DNA from 2 places in the Photobacterium sp. GB-1 genome. Region 2 is predicted to be linked to the other one. Evidence: predicted binding sites of a transcription regulator. Region 2 holds the regulator's gene; the other holds the start of a gene.

What was found. The regulator CRP, encoded in region 2, controls carbon source genes, mostly activating them, when cyclic AMP is high. The targets are predictions, from matches to a motif close to TGTGANNNNNNTCACA.
Region 1: C9J45_RS00080 (ROK family protein) is a predicted target of CRP. The motif match lies at 5,865-5,880, and genes of this name have one in related genera.

What each region holds. Positions count from the first base shown of each region.
Region 1 is NZ_PYOB01000001.1:11,866-19,932, forward strand. It holds gene C9J45_RS00055 (L-lactate permease) at 1-430, shown strand, start outside; gene C9J45_RS00060 ((Fe-S)-binding protein) at 530-1,249, shown strand; gene C9J45_RS00065 (LutB/LldF family L-lactate oxidation iron-sulfur protein) at 1,262-2,674, shown strand; gene C9J45_RS00070 (lactate utilization protein C) at 2,691-3,443, shown strand; gene C9J45_RS00075 (LysR family transcriptional regulator) at 3,607-4,509, shown strand; gene C9J45_RS00080 (ROK family protein) at 4,559-5,773, opposite strand; gene queE (7-carboxy-7-deazaguanine synthase QueE) at 6,049-6,717, shown strand; gene asnS (asparagine--tRNA ligase) at 6,992-8,067, shown strand, end outside.
Region 2 is NZ_PYOB01000007.1:143,876-151,942, forward strand. It holds gene astD (succinylglutamate-semialdehyde dehydrogenase) at 1-889, shown strand, start outside; gene C9J45_RS10285 (DUF1338 domain-containing protein) at 934-1,722, shown strand; gene C9J45_RS10290 (hypothetical protein) at 1,778-1,960, opposite strand; gene crp (cAMP-activated global transcriptional regulator CRP) at 2,149-2,781, opposite strand; gene C9J45_RS10300 (OsmC family protein) at 3,161-3,565, shown strand; gene C9J45_RS10305 (phosphoribulokinase) at 3,635-4,504, opposite strand; gene C9J45_RS10310 (YheU family protein) at 4,686-4,901, opposite strand; gene C9J45_RS10315 (hydrolase) at 4,962-5,933, opposite strand; gene C9J45_RS10320 (PLP-dependent aminotransferase family protein) at 5,946-7,349, opposite strand; gene C9J45_RS10325 (LysE family translocator) at 7,528-8,067, shown strand, end outside.

The DNA.
Region 1 (8,067 bases), on a different contig from region 2:
CATTAAAACACCGTTTATCGCCCTAGTAGGCGCGTTAATTATGGTGAAGTTTATGATGATTGGTGGAGAGCACTCACCCATTATGACAACGGGTAATGCCTTTGCTGATCTAATGGGTAAAAACTGGCAATACTGCGCCGCTTATTTAGGTGCGCTTGGTGCTTTTTTCTCAGGATCAGCAACCGTTTCAAACCTAACCTTTGGCGCAATTCAGCAGAGTATCGCGCACAATGTTGGGTTGCCTGAAACCACTATTTTAGCCATGCAATCTGTTGGTGGTGCGATGGGTAATATGGTGTGTATTAACAATATTATTGCGGTATCGACCATTCTTGGTATTGCAAATAAAGAAGGCTACATCATTAAGCGTACAGTGATCCCTATGATTTTGTACGGTGTGATTGCAGCATGTGTCAGCATTTTTATCTAATTGTCCCTACATAACATTAGATAAATGATTGGCTTGCTTTCGGGTAAGCCAATCTCAAATATGAACAATCAGGCGGTAACCCGCCACTGGAGCAATAAAATGAAGGTAAACTTTTTTGTCACCTGCCTAGGCGATACAGTAAAAGCTGAAGTTGCCAAAAAAACAGTAGGTTTACTAGAACAACTTGGCTGCGATGTGATCTTCCCAGAACGTCAAGGTTGTTGTGGTCAGCCTGCATTAAATAGTGGCTACATTGAAAAAAGTAAGCCGGCAATGAAAAGTATGATCCAAGCTTTTGAGATCAATGACTTCCCTATCGTAACCCCTGCCGGTTCTTGTGCGGCTGCGGTTAAAAAGTACCCTGAGTATTTAGCAGATGAACCAGAATGGGCAGAGCGCGCGAAAAAAGTCGCTGATCGTCTGTTCGAACTAACACAATTTGTTGTACGTCAGCTAGGTGTTGAAAACGTCGGTGCTCGTCTTGAAGGTAAAGGTGTTTACCATCCTTCTTGTAGCTTGATCCGTAAACTTGGCGTACGTGAAGAACCTCTACTTCTTCTAAGCAACGTTGAAGGACTTGAGCTTTTACCTATCGAAAACCAAGAAACATGTTGTGGTTTTGGCGGTACATTCTCTGTGAAAATGTCTGAAATCTCCGGTGAGATGGTGACAGAAAAAGTGCGTCACATTAAAGCAGCAGAGCCTGATTTCTTAATCGGCGCTGATATTAGCTGCTTATTAAATATTGGTGGTCGTATTAGCCGTGAAGGTCAACCAATCAAAGTGATGCACATTGTTGATGTGCTGATGAGTCGTTAAGAGGTCATTATTATGTCAATGAAAACAAGCAACCAAAAATTTAAAGATCGTATTCATGTAAAAATGAAAGACGAGTCTATGCGTGCCGCTGTTGCTAATGCACAAGAACGTATGTTCAAAAATCGCGCTGTTGCTGCGGAGAAACTCGGTAACTGGGAAGAGTGGCGCGAAATGGGTATGGATATCCGTAACCATGTGCTTGAAAACCTAGACTACTACCTACAACAACTTAGCGATAACGTTGAAAAGAACGGTGGTCATGTATTCTTTGCAGCAACAGCTGAAGATGCAACTAACTACATCGAAAAAATTATCCAGCAAAAGAATGCGAAAAAAGTGGTTAAGTCTAAATCCATGGTGACCGAAGAAATCGGTATGAACCAAGTGATTCAGCGTAATAACTGTGAAGTGATTGAAACCGATCTTGGCGAATACATTCTTCAAGTCGATGATTGTGATGCGCCATCACACATCGTTGTACCAGCACTACATAAAAACCGTACTCAAATTCGTGATGTTTTCAACAAGAAACTCGGTTACGAAGGCTCTTCTGATCCAGAAGAAATGACACGTTTTGTTCGTAAACATATTCGTCATGATTTCCTTGAAGCAGAGATCGGTATTACTGGCTGTAACTTTGCTATCGCAGAATCAGGCACCGTCACCCTTGTGACCAATGAAGGTAACGCACGTCTTGCAACCAGCCTACCGAAAACGCATATCGCGGTAATGGGTATGGAGCGTATCGTTCCTACGTTTGAAGAATTCGATATTGTTGCGAGTTTGCTATGTCGAAGTGCAGTAGGTCTACCTCTAACAGGTTATGTGACAGCACTTACAGGTCCTCGTGAAGACGGTAACTGTGATGGTCCTGAAGAGTTCCACTTGGTGATTGTAGATAACGGTCGTTCTAAAATTCTTGGTTCTCAATTCCGCTCTATCCTACGTTGTATCCGTTGTGCAGCGTGTGTTAACACGTGCCCTGCATACCGCCATATCGGTGGTCAATCTTACGGTTCAATCTATTCAGGCCCTATTGGTGCGGTACTTTCGCCACTACTTGGCGGCTATGAAGATTTTAAAGATCTACCCAATGCTTGTAGCTTATGTCGTGCTTGTCATGACGTATGTCCGGTGAAAATACCATTGTCTGATTTGCTGCTTAAACACCGTCAAATCATGGGTGAAGAGAAAATCACAGATTCCATGGAGCGAGCTTCCGTCAGTGGATTTAGCTTTGTGAATGCTCACCCTGCACTATGGGATAAAACCGTTAAGATCGGTGCTATCGTTGCAGGTAAACTGATTAAAAATGGTCAATTACCATTTAAAGTTGGTCTACTAAACGCATGGACTCAGACGCGTGATTTACCAAACCCATCGGGTGAGTCATTCCGCAGTTGGTTTAAAAACAAAAATAAATAATTAAGGAGCTTTCCGTATGTCATCTCAAAATGAGCAACGCATTTATAATCGCGATAGTTTCCTTAACAACATCGCTAAACAACTTGGTCGTGAGCGTATTACTACCCCAGTAGAGCGTCCGAACCTAAAATATAACTGTCACAAAGACGTATTTGCTGATAAATCACAAGATGAATTAAAAGATATCTTGGTCGAATACACGCAGTCTTCTTTAGGCGCACAAGCTATTGTGACAACCAAAGCACAGTTAGCAGAAGCACTGCGTAATGTTTGTTTCAAATATTGCAGCGAAGACGAAACAAACATTGATCCTGTTGGTGAAACCATCTTTACCGCAGATACTCGTCTACTTAACATTATTGACCCGAAAGATTTGAGCGCCGATAAGCATGGTGTTTACATTTGGGATCACTCGGCGGGTTACGAAGCAAACATCACAGTAGCTGAACGTGCAAAAGTTGGTGTTGTATTCGCTGAACAAGCGTTAGCAGAATCAGGCACAATGGTACTTTACAGCAACCCAGCACAGGGTCGCGCAGTAAGCCTATTACCAGAAGCTTCTGTATTCGTTGTACCTAAAAGCTCAATCGTTGCTCGTTTAACACAAGCAACTGAGATTCTGCATCAAAAAGCCATGAACGGTGAACGTGTACCTTCATGTGTTAACTTTATTTCAGGTCCGAGCTCGACAGCAGATATCGAGCTGATCAAAGTTGTTGGTGTGCATGGGCCCGTCTTTGCCACCTACATCATTATTGATGATATGTAAGCTTACTTATCACCAATAGTGATAGCAAACTAGTAGGATACTAGTGGTTAAGCACATTACGGGAATACGAATAACGCAGTCTTCGGGCTGCGTTTTTTTATCTAGAATTTAATCTTTTTAAGTATATAATCCTTCGCCTATTAGGCTTTAAGTGGGATAAATAATGCCAGCTATCGATGATCTCGTTTTATTCACTCAAGTTATTGAACATGGCTCATTCAGTAAGGTTGCTGAACTCAATAATGTGACTAAATCCGTTGTTAGCAAGCGTATTAGTAAACTTGAAACCGAATTAGGCTTACAACTTATATATCGCACCACACGAAAGCTAACACTCACAGAACCCGGTGAAGTGCTTTACCATCGTGCTAAAAGTATCAACCATGTTGCTCAAGCTGCTTTTGACTCTGTGAAGGGCTACAGCGAAGCACTTTCTGGTAAAATTCGGATGTCAGTACCGACAATTTCAGGCGAATTAGTATTAGCAAAAGCCGTGTCTGATTTTTGTCAGAAACACCCCGGTCTTTCGGTTGATATGTCGCTAAGCAATCACTTTGTCGATCTCGTTGCTGATAACTACGATTTGGTGATCCGTACCGGTTATCTCGAAGATTCAAGCTTAATCGCTCGTCATATTTTTAATTCTCGCTGGGTAATATGTGCCTCACCCGCTTACATTGAACATTATGGCAAGCCAGAAAAACCTAAAGATCTCAATAGCCATAATTGTCTAGGTTATAACCCTCAAAGTACTGGCCCTTTTGACTGGCAATTTATTAAACAAAATAAAATTTACACTCAAAAAGTCAGCGGAAACTTTTCATCCGACAATGCGATAGCGTTGAAAAAAAATGTCCTCGCAGGTAATGGTATCGCTTATCTACCCAATTGCTTAGTTCATGATGAATTAGAGCGCGGTGAGTTAGTTGAATTGCTCTCGGCACATGCGGGGAAAGTGGTGGGGATTTATGCTGTCTATCCGTATACCAGAAAACCTGCTAAACGGATTCAAGCACTGATTGAACATATTCGAGAAAGCTACATGGAAATTAAAGAAAAATTCTAATCTCCATGTAGTATCAATTAGTTATAGCAATCACTTAAATCAAATATAATTAACCGTCGACGAGTTTCATCAATAAATGTCCATCGTACAACGCTTGTTTAACCAAAGCCGCTCCCGGCATCGTCGCTTGAGTGTAAAAACAGCTTTCTTCTATTTCTAAGCCATCGAAATAAACAGGTAAGGTTTGCGAGCTAATACGATCCATAATCGCAGGATAAAGTACCGATTTAGCACGATTAAACTCCCCACCAATCAAAATGCGCTGAGGGTTAAATAGGTTAACCATTATCGCAATGGCTTGCCCTAAATTATGACCTAACTCCACAATAATTTGTCGCGCTAAACTGTCACCTTCTACTGCCGCATCACATACTGATTCAATCGTTAAAGGCATATGATTCAGCATCGATTCATGCCCTGCTTTAAGCTGCGTTTTCACTTGTTCTAAAATGGCCTGTAAACTCGCAACGGTTTCTAAGCAGCCATGATTACCACAAAAACAACGTTTGCCAAACGGCTTAATTTGAATATGCCCAAGCTCACCCACGTTACCGGTTTTCCCTTGCAGCACATTATCATCAAGGACAATCCCCGCCCCCACACCATGATGAATAGAAATCAAAATGGAGTTTGCAATACCACGAGAATTACCGAACAATTTTTCTGCTAAAGCCCATGAACGTGTGTCATTACCGATAAAAACAGGCAGTCCAGTTTCATTGTGAATAATTTCACCCAAGGGTAAATTAGACACATTATAATGTGGCATCTGTAATACCATACCTTCACTGGAATTAACTAACCCTGGTAATGACACTGCAATCGCTGTCATTCTGTCTAGTTCGCTAACATGATTGGCAAAGAAAATGTTTATTTCATCTAATAACTTTTTAACCACATCTTCTTGATGCAGTTGCTCAATATCTTGACGTTCTTCTACTAGAATTTCGCCGCCAAGTGCATGTAAAGCAATAGTAAGATAACCACGACCTAAACGAATAGATAAAAATTGCCACCCTTCATTGGCAGGAACTAGCCCAATAGCAGGTCGTCCACGGCTGCTCGGTTCTTGAAATTGCGTTTCTTTAATTAAATGCGCATCAATTAATTCACGGGTGATCTTAGTAATACTTGCGGGGGCAAGTTGACTGCGTTTAGACAATTCAATGCGCGAGATCGGCCCATACAAATCAATTAGTTTATATACGCTGCCGGCATTATTTCTTTTTATATGATCGATATGGCCTGGCTGAGCGACGTACATGTCGATACTCCTGAGAAAAATCAGCTTAAAAACCTTCGGAAACTAATTTTTTTACTTTGCGAAGTAATTGTGAAGCCTCTTATCGTCAGTACGTGACAAGTATCACTATCAACGACTAAAGACATTGAGTTTCGCTTCTGCGATAATGAAAAAAAGGCTTTTTTGCCTACTCTTTTTTTTAATTAGCGGATTTATTTCACGCAGTAACTTTTCTAATAATGATCATGTTTCATTGACACTAGAATGGTTATAGACGTGAAAATAAGAGGTTCAACGTGTACAAAATTAACGAAGTATTCGAAACAATTCAGGGTGAAGGTGTATTTACTGGCGTGCCTGCAATTTTTGTTCGATTACAAGTCTGCCCTGTTGGCTGCTCATGGTGTGACACCAAACAAACTTGGACAGCAGAGCCACAAGATTTAGTTAGCTTAGAGCAGATCATGGCTAAAACTGGGGACTCACCACTTTGGACTAATCTTGACGCTAATGGTGTAGTGCAATTATTACAAGATCAAAAATATACGGCTAAACATATTGTTATTACAGGCGGTGAACCTTGTATTTACGATCTTCGTCCTTTAACTCATGCACTAGAAGAAGCTGGCTTTAATTGTCAGATCGAAACCAGTGGCACATCTGAAATTCAAACCAGTGATAATACTTGGGTAACGGTATCGCCAAAAATTAACATGAAAGCAAAGTTGCCCGTCTTAGCTTCTTCCCTCGCGCGTGCTAACGAGATCAAGCACCCTGTCGGCACTAGCAAAGACATTGAACAACTTGATGCGCTCATTGATGGCGTGACGCTAAAACCTGATGTCACGATTGCGCTTCAACCTATCAGTCAAAAGCCACGTGCAACAGAACTATGTATTGAAACATGTATTCAACGTAACTGGCGTTTATCGATCCAAACACACAAATATCTAGCCATCGCTTAATCGCTCTGTACTTTGCTTGATTTATAAAACATTTATCAAAAAACCGCTTCGCTTTAATGTTTTACAACGCTAAAGCGAAGCGGTTTCTTGCAAATGACCGATAATTAACCAACTATCACCTCAAATTGCCTATTTCTTTCATCAATTTATCATTTGATTGATATCAATACTTGATGCTTGTCGTAAGAAAGGTAATATTGCTAATACATAAATATCTTTAAGCACGAGATACTTTAATTCCAAAGTCAGTGCCTAAACGGAGAATGATTTAAACATGACTTACGCGCCTGTAACAGACGTATTAAGCGGCAAACTAGCGGTAGACAGTGAAGTTACTGTTCGCGGTTGGGTTCGCTCACGTCGTGATTCCAAAGCTGGGATCTCTTTCCTTGCCATTTATGACGGCTCTTGTTTCGACCCGATTCAGGCCGTGGTCCCTAATGAGTTAAATAATTACCAGGATGAAGTACTTAAGCTTACAACTGGTTGCTCTGTTGAGGTTACCGGTACAATCGTAGCATCTCCTGCTAAAGGTCAAGATTTTGAACTAGCAGCAACCAACGTGAAAGTCGTTGGTTGGGTTGAAGATGCAGATTCTTACCCAATGGCTAAAACTCGTCACTCAATTGAGTACTTACGTGAAGTTGCACATCTTCGTCCACGTACTAACGTGATCGGCGCTGTTGCACGTGTTCGTAACTGTCTATCTCAAGCGATCCACCGTTTCTACCACGAGCAAGGCTTCTTCTGGATGTCTGCACCACTTATCACAGCATCTGACTGTGAAGGTGCCGGTGAAATGTTCCGTGTATCTACGCTAGACATGGCTAACATTCCAATGACTGATAAAGGCGAAGTAGACTTTGACAAAGATTTCTTTGGTAAAGAAACTTTCCTAACAGTCTCTGGTCAGCTAAATGCTGAAGCATATGCGTGTGCACTAAGCAAGGTTTACACTTTCGGCCCAACATTCCGTGCTGAAAACTCAAACACAAGCCGCCACCTAGCTGAGTTCTGGATGGTTGAGCCTGAAGTTGCATTCGCAGAACTTGACGATGTAGCTAAACTTGCTGAAGACATGCTGAAGTACGTATTCAAAGCGGTACTTGAAGAGCGTCGTGACGACCTTGAGTTCTTTGCTCAACGTATCGACAAAGACGCAATTTCTCGCCTAGAGAAGTTCGTAACATCTGACTTTGCACAAGTTGATTACACTGATGCAATTAAGATCCTTCAAGACTCTGGCCGTAAGTTCGAGTTCGATGTTGAGTGGGGCATTGATATGTCTTCTGAGCACGAGCGTTACCTTGCAGAAGAACACTTCCAAGCACCTGTAATTGTTAAGAACTA
Region 2 (8,067 bases):
TGATGGGGTTATTAATCTTGTGCAGGGAGCTCGCCCAACTGGAGAGGCACTTGCGGCTTCAAAAGATATTGATGGTTTATTATTTACGGGCAGTGCCAATACTGGGCATATTCTGCATCGCCAATTTGCAGGTCAACCGGGCAAGATGCTGGCATTAGAAATGGGGGGGAATAACCCGATGGTGATCTCCAATGCTTATGGTGATCTCAATGCTACCGTTTATACCATTTTACAATCTGCTTTTATCAGCGCAGGACAACGGTGTACTTGTGCTCGCCGACTATACTTACCCTTGGGTAGCGAAGGGGATGCGTTGTTGGCAGCTTTAGTGGAAGCAACCAAAGCGATTGTGGTCGATGGACCATTTGCCGAGCCTGCACCGTTTATGGGGCCTCAAATCTCCCGCCAAGCCGCAGACAATATTGTGCAAACTCAACGACAATTAGTATCGCTTGGTGGCGAAGTATTGGTAGAGGCAAAGCGCGGACAGGGAGCGGTGGTTACACCTGGGATCGTTGATGTTACGAATATCGAAAATTTACCCGATGAAGAATACTTTGGCCCATTATTGCAGGTAGTGCGTTATCAAGATCTTGCTCAAGCCGTGTGTCTTGCGAACGACACCCGTTATGGCTTATCAGCCGGGCTTGTATCAACCGATGATAGTGAATGGCAATATTTTATTGATCATATTCGCGCGGGGGTTGTAAATCGTAATCGCCAGTTAACGGGAGCGAGTGGAGATGCACCGTTTGGTGGCCCAGGAGCATCTGGTAATTTACGCCCAAGTGCTTACTACGCTGCTGATTATTGTGCTTACCCAATGGCATCAATGGAAGGTGAGGCAACATGCTTACCTGAGCAGTTATCTCCGGGTATTTCACTCTGAGACTAATAGGTTCACTGTATTACTTACAGTAAGGATTGTGCAGCATGGAACAATTATTTACCGCGTTATGGCAAGATTATACTCAGCGATTATGCCCTTCAGCGCTGAATATTCGGCAATTACTTACCGAAGATGCGTCACTTAGAAATGATCATATTGCGTTGCGTACCTTTGCACTACCTAAATGTGGTTTAGCAAGATTAGCGGCTCCATTTATTGCGGTAGGTTATAAACCCAAAGGTCGATATCATTTCAAAGCGAAAAAGTTATATGCAGAGCACTTTGAACATCCCGATCCTTCTGCGCCTAAAGTATTTATTAGTGAACTGCAATTAGGGTTATGTTCAACAGAGTTACAAACAGAAGTACGTCAGCTTGTCGATCAAGTTGATGATGCTTATTTTGCTGATCCTGCTTTTCTTTCTCAAGGTAAACCATGGCAGTTAAGCCGTGATAGTTATCAGTTTTTAAATGCAGAAAGTGAATATGCAGGGTGGGTGGCAGCGCATGGTTTTGGTGCTAATCATTTTACTGTTGATATTAATCAGCTTGAGCAATTTAATGAAATTTCTGAAGTGAACCATTTTCTCGAATCAAGTGGTTTTGACATTAATCAGGCGGGAGGTGCGGTAAAAGGCGATCCTACTGTGATGTTAGAGCAATCAGCAACCATGGCTGATAAAGTCATGGTCACGTTTTCTGATGGTGAGATGTTGGTCTCTGGCGGATTTTATGAGTTTGCTAAACGTTATTTACAGCCAGATGGTGAGATTTATACCGGGTTTGTAGAAGCTTCGGCAGATAAGATCTTTGAAAGTACTTATAACTCTTGAACAGTGTAAACAAGGCAATAAAAAGCAGCCAATTGGCTGCTTTTTTTTAAATCTGTTAATTATCGAGGGGCGATCCCCAAATACCACTGTCTTCAACAGGACAGCGACGTAAACCTGTTTGCTGTTCTAAATAACAACGACGGTCACTAAAGCCTGTCATCTCAATAGTTGTAGGTTGAGGAGCGATAGCACCAGGTACAGTGGTGTAGCTATTCGGGGCAAAACGTTCAATATCCATATAAAAACCAAAAAAAGATGAAGTCCATTCATTGCTTGAATTTAGCATTTAATTTGAGCAATACAAATTAATTAATGGCATTAATGACACACTTTTTAAAGGTATTTATGGGGGGATTATTAATCAATAAGAAATAAAAAAGCCGCAACAGTGTGCGGCTTTTTTCGTACGGTTAAAGACGTTAAAAATTAACGCGTACCGTAAACAACAATCGTCTTACCGTGAGCAGAGATAAGGTTCTGCTCTTCAAGCATTTTCAGAATACGACCCACTGTTTCACGAGAACAGCCAACAATTTGACCGATTTCTTGACGAGTGATCTTAATCTGCATGCCATCAGGGTGCGTCATTGCATCTGGTTGTTTTGCAAGATTTAGCAATGTCTGTGTGATACGACCTGTAACGTCTAAGAATGCCAAATCACCTACTTTCTGGCTTGTCACTTGTAGGCGACTTGCCATTTGAGCAGATAAGCGCATCAGAATATCAGGGTTAACCTGAATTAACTGACGGAATTTTTTGAATGAAATTTCTGCTACTTCACAAGGACTTTTCGCACGAACCCAAGCAGTACGCTCTTGATCTTCTTCGAATAAGCCAAGCTCACCAATAAAGTCACCTTGGTTTAGGTAAGAAAGGATCATTTCCTTACCTTCTTCATCCTTGATTAGTACAGCAACAGAACCCTTCACAATGTAGTACAACGTTTCTGCTTTCTCACCTGCGTGGATCAGCGTACTTTTCGATGGGTACTTGTGAATATGACAATGGGAAAGAAACCACTCTAAAGTTGGATCTGTTTGCGGTTTACCTGGAACCATATTACTAACTTCCTCTGCATTTGTTGCCCAACAGCATTGGTTTCTTTTCTAACTTTTATCACGAGAAAAAAAACTGCCTACTGATAGGGTATCCATTCAGCCGCTGGGCTGCAAGCTAACTTGAATAAGTTAGAGTGTATCCTTTTTCTGCGCCTTTTTCTTGATATTGATCTAGTAGATTCGTTCATTTCATATGGATAACTGTGCACAGGATCACAATGCGGCGAGATAATTTTAAGTGGTGCGATAAGTAATGATTATTACGACGATTTTTAGAGAGGAAAAAAGTTGTTATTAAGGCGGAGAATTAGGATTTACATTCATTATTTAATCAATAAGACTAGAGACAATTATTGGGCGTTTGAATAAGGATTAAGCGATGCAGTCCCGAGTAAAATGGGTAGAAGATATGACTTTTTTAGGTCAATCTAGCTCCGGTCATAGTGTAGTCATGGATGGTAATGGAGGGGATAAAGCTCCAAGTCCAATGGAATTGGTATTAATGGCGGCGGGAGGGTGTAGCTCAGTAGATGTTGTCAGTGGTTTACAATCCCAAGCGCAAAATATTGTGGGTTGTGAGGTTCTTATTTCAGCTGAGCGTCGAGAGCAAGCGCCACGTTTATTTACCGCAGCCAATTTGCATTTTATTGTTTCAGGTTTTGATTTAAATGAAACCTTAGTGGCTAACACCATTGCTGATTCTTTAGAGAAATATTGCTCTGTATGCTTGATGATTGGTGAAAAGGTTAAGTTGACTCATTCGTATGAAATCATCACTGCTTAATAATGATTGAGATGAAAAAGGTTGGTGTTTGTGCCAACCTTTTTTCTATTTATTTTCGTTTGTGCAAACTTAACTGATTTTCCCTGTATTAATCAGTTTCTCGATAAGGGGGCGCATGATCAATTCCATTGCAAAACTCATTTTTCCACCAGGGACGACAAGCGTGTTATGACGTGACATAAATGAGCCTTGGATCATGGAAAGTAAATACGGAAAATCGACATTATTTAAACCGCGAAATCGGATCACAACAAAGCTTTCATCTAAGCTTGGGATCCCTTTGGCACTCACCGGGTTTGAGGTATCAACGGTTGGTACACGTTGAAAGTTGATATGTGTGCGTGAAAATTGCGGAGTTAAATAATTTAAGTAATCGTCCATGGAGCGAACGATTGACTCCATCACCGCTTCGCGAGAGTGCCCTCGATCTCTCGTGTCACGAACAATTTTTTGGATCCACTCCAAGTTAACAATGGGTACCATGCCAATAAGAAGATCAACATGCTGTGCGACATGGATCTCGCCATCGACAACCCCACCATGTAAGCCTTCATAAAAGAGTAAATCAGTGTTTTCTGCTAACTGTTGCCACGGAGTAAACGTTCCGGGCATTTGGTTGTAGGGTACGGCTTCGTCAAATGTGTGTAGATAACGGCGAAAGCGGCCAGTGCCATCTTCACCATATTGTTTGAAAAATTGCTCTAATTGGGCAAAGTCATTGGCTTCTGAGCCAAAATAGCTGATATGTCGACCTTGCTCTTTAGCTTTGCGGATCTCAGTGTCCATTTCAGGGCGGGTATAGCGATGGAAGCTATCGCCTTCTAGCCATGCCGCATTAATGTTCATCATATTGAACATCTTTCGGAATGCTTCAGAAGTCGTCGTGGTTCCTGCTCCTGATGAACCAGTAACTGCAATAATAGGATGTTTTGCAGACATGACTAACCTTGTCGTTGTTGATTATCGAAAGATAAATGAGAAAGCAGGCAATAATAAAATTACCTGATCGGGCAACAATGCTACTACAAGTTAACAGGGATGTCGGGATTGAAAAGTGAAACTGCTAGCGGAGGCAAGTTTTGAGTCGTAACTCTCTGGGCACGACTCACATTAATAAAACTTATTGCAACTGATTGCGTAATTTTATGTCGACAGATTCATGCAATTCAGAAAATACAATCACAGCATCACCGGATTTCAGTTGCTGCATCACGTAATTCACTTTGTTTTCTAAGCTCATTTCAACTTCACCGTAATCAGTGCCTTCACGTAGCACAAATTGTTCAATCAGGTTAGTCAGTGTTTCTGGGGCGATATCTTGCCAAGGAATGATCATTTTATGTCTCGTCGACTGCGTTACTGATACGCGCAGTATATGATAAAAATATCACTAGCCCTATTGAGGAGTGGTGAGTTTGGTTTTAAACCATGTTGGAACGCTGTGTTCGAGCCAAAACGTCGGTTTAAAAATAGAACCACTAACGAACCCAACATGGCCACCTTTTTCATATAAGTTGTAGTCGATATTACTCGGCAATGGTTGTGATGGGATCACCGATTCGGTCATGAACGGATCGTCTTTGGCATGGATAATCCGCAGTGGTGTACTGATCAAGTTGAGCTGTTGAAGGCCACTACAACGTTGATAATAATCGTCAGCATCAATAAAACCATGGAGAGGAGCGGTAATGTGCTGATCAAATTGCCATACCGTATTTATCGCAGCTAATTGCTGGTGGGTGATGGGCATTTTATCTTGATGAAGTGTTATTCGTTTTGCCATTGTGCGCTTCATCGAGTTGAGTAGATATTGCTGATAGATCTTAGAAAAACCTTGTTGAATACGTGCCGAGCATGAGGCTAAATTTAATGGGGGAGACACCGCTTGAGCGGCAACGAGATCACTGTCGTCACCATATTTTGCAAGATAGTTAATCAGCATATTACCGCCAAGGGATACTCCCACTGCGATAAAAGGCCGTAGGGGGAATTGCTCACGTAACCATGTAATGAAAAAGCGTGCATCACTGACTTCACCTGAGTGATAACCTCTAGGTTGACGGTTTAGCTCACCGCTGCAGCCTCTAAAATGCATCATAACCCCAAGCCAACCTTGTTGTTTTGCAGCATATAATAGTCCATTGGCATACGGACTATGGAAGCTGCCTTCTAAACCATGGAATAGGATCATTAATGGTTTGCTATCGTCTGTAGGAGCTTCTGTCCAAGCGAGATCAAGAAAGTCATCATCAGGCGTGGTCAGTCGTTGCGTCACAGGTGTGAATAGTGGCTGGCGACGAACAAATCGCGGTAATAAGGTTTGAATGTGTGGATTTTGTAACCCTGATGCTGGCGTAAATTGAGACATGAATATCCTCTGTTACAGCGAAAAATGGGATAAAGGGGGGTGGCGTAATAACTCGGCAATGGTTTTTAAGCCAAAGATCAATTGCTGTTGGTTTAGCGGTGAGCTAATGGCGAGCCGTACTGCTGGTTGAATATGATTACCTCTAGGAGTAAATAATTCTGCTGATTTAACTATGACTCCACGGGCTGTTGTTACCGCCATAAAATCACTTAAGCGCCAGTCTTCTGGTAATTGCAGCCAAACATGAAAACTATAAGTCTGGGTTGTAATGGCAAACTCACCAAGGTATTGCTGTACCAATAATTGCCGTTGTTGTATTTCAGTACGAACGGTCGTTAATACCCGATCGGCATCACCTTGAACAATTAATTCACAAGCGATAGCAGAGAGCAGTGGGCTGATCATTAAGCTGTGGTTATAGAGTGCTGCACTTAGATGTTGCTGCCACTGTTTCGGCACTTGGATGTAACCTAAGCGAAGTCCTGGTGCGAGGCATTTTGATAACCCTCCGATGTGGATTACATGTTCAGGTGCTAGGTTGATTAAAGGCGGTGGCGGTGAGGGCGGCAGTAATCCGTTGACGTCATCTTCCGCAATTAACACATTATGCTCACGACACACGCTAATCACTTCTTCACGACGAGAGAGCGGCATTGTTACCGAAGTTGGGTTTTGCTGGGTTGGTGTTAAATATATTAGCCGTGGTTGGTAGAGTTCACAGGCCGATGCGAGACTGGCAGGGATCACCCCATCTTCATCCATCTCAACACTTTTTAGGGTAATACCATGTTGACGAGCAAGGGTTAGAAAGCCGGGGTAGCAAAAGTGTTCGACTAACACGGTATCACCAGCACGACAGAAAATACTCAGCAATAATTCCGCAGCATGTTGTGCGCCTGAGGTGAAATACATCTGCTCTGATGAAACATTAATGCCTTTTTGATTTAACCATTGGCAAACGATATGACGATGATTATCGATCCCTTGTGGTGGCTGATACAACATCATGTCATTTAATTGCGAGGGATTAGCACTAATTTTTGCCATCGCTTTGCTTATCATCTCACTGCGATCAAATCGCGGAGGAATGTTATAGCCGAAATTACATTCTTCAGTCTGTAACTCTTCTAATTGATAGATCCAGTGATGGTTTTTATTGTTATCACAGACATACGTCCCAGCCCCAATACGTGCTTCGACAAGATGACGTCGTTCCGCTTCTGCATAAGCACGTGTCACTGTACCGACGGTAACCTGTAATTGATCGGCAAGTGCGCGGTGTGTGGGGAGTTTCTCCCCAATTGCGATGTCACCTTGCTCGATAGCTCGTGCAATTCCATCTGCAATTTGACGATAAAGTGGTTCTTTAGTTTTAGCGATAAGTTGGATATTTAATAACTTTTTCTCGATTGTCATGGTGACAATAAATCCTTTGATCTTAATAACTTCCCTTGTTAGGTTAAATTGTGCGCACAAAACAACCGTATTGCCAGAGATTTTTTATGTTGTCGCGAAATAACTAAAATTGTATCGGTACAATTTCGTGGGAGATGATCTGGATAGTTTTATTTCTATCGTTTATTAAGGAAAGTGTGTGGAAGGATCAACAATCATCTCAGTTATTTTATTTGCCATATTAATGACAGGCACGCCGGGGCCTAACAATATGATGGTGACCGCCTCTGGAGCAAACTTTGGTTATTGGCGTAGTGTTCCGCATATTACGGGGATCAGTGTGGGTATGGCGAGCATGATCAGTTTACTGGCGGCAGGGCTCGGCATTATTTTTGAACGTTATCCTATGGTTCACGAGGTATTAAAAGTTGTTGGGTGTGCGTACTTATTGTATTTAGCATGGAAAATAGCCACTGCTGGCAGCATGAGTAAAACAGAGCAAACAGTGAAGGCGAAACCGATGAGTGTATTCTCTGCTGCTCTGTTTCAATACGTTAATCCTAAAGCATGGATGATGTCAGCAACGGCAGTAAGCACCTTCGCCGTTAGCGGGGAGCACTATTGGTTATCGATATTAATGATTGTATCGGTATTTTTCGTGGTGGGTTTTGTTTGCGTTTCGCTATGGACTGCAACTGGAGTGGTGATACGTCATTGGCTAACATCAGAACGTCGCACG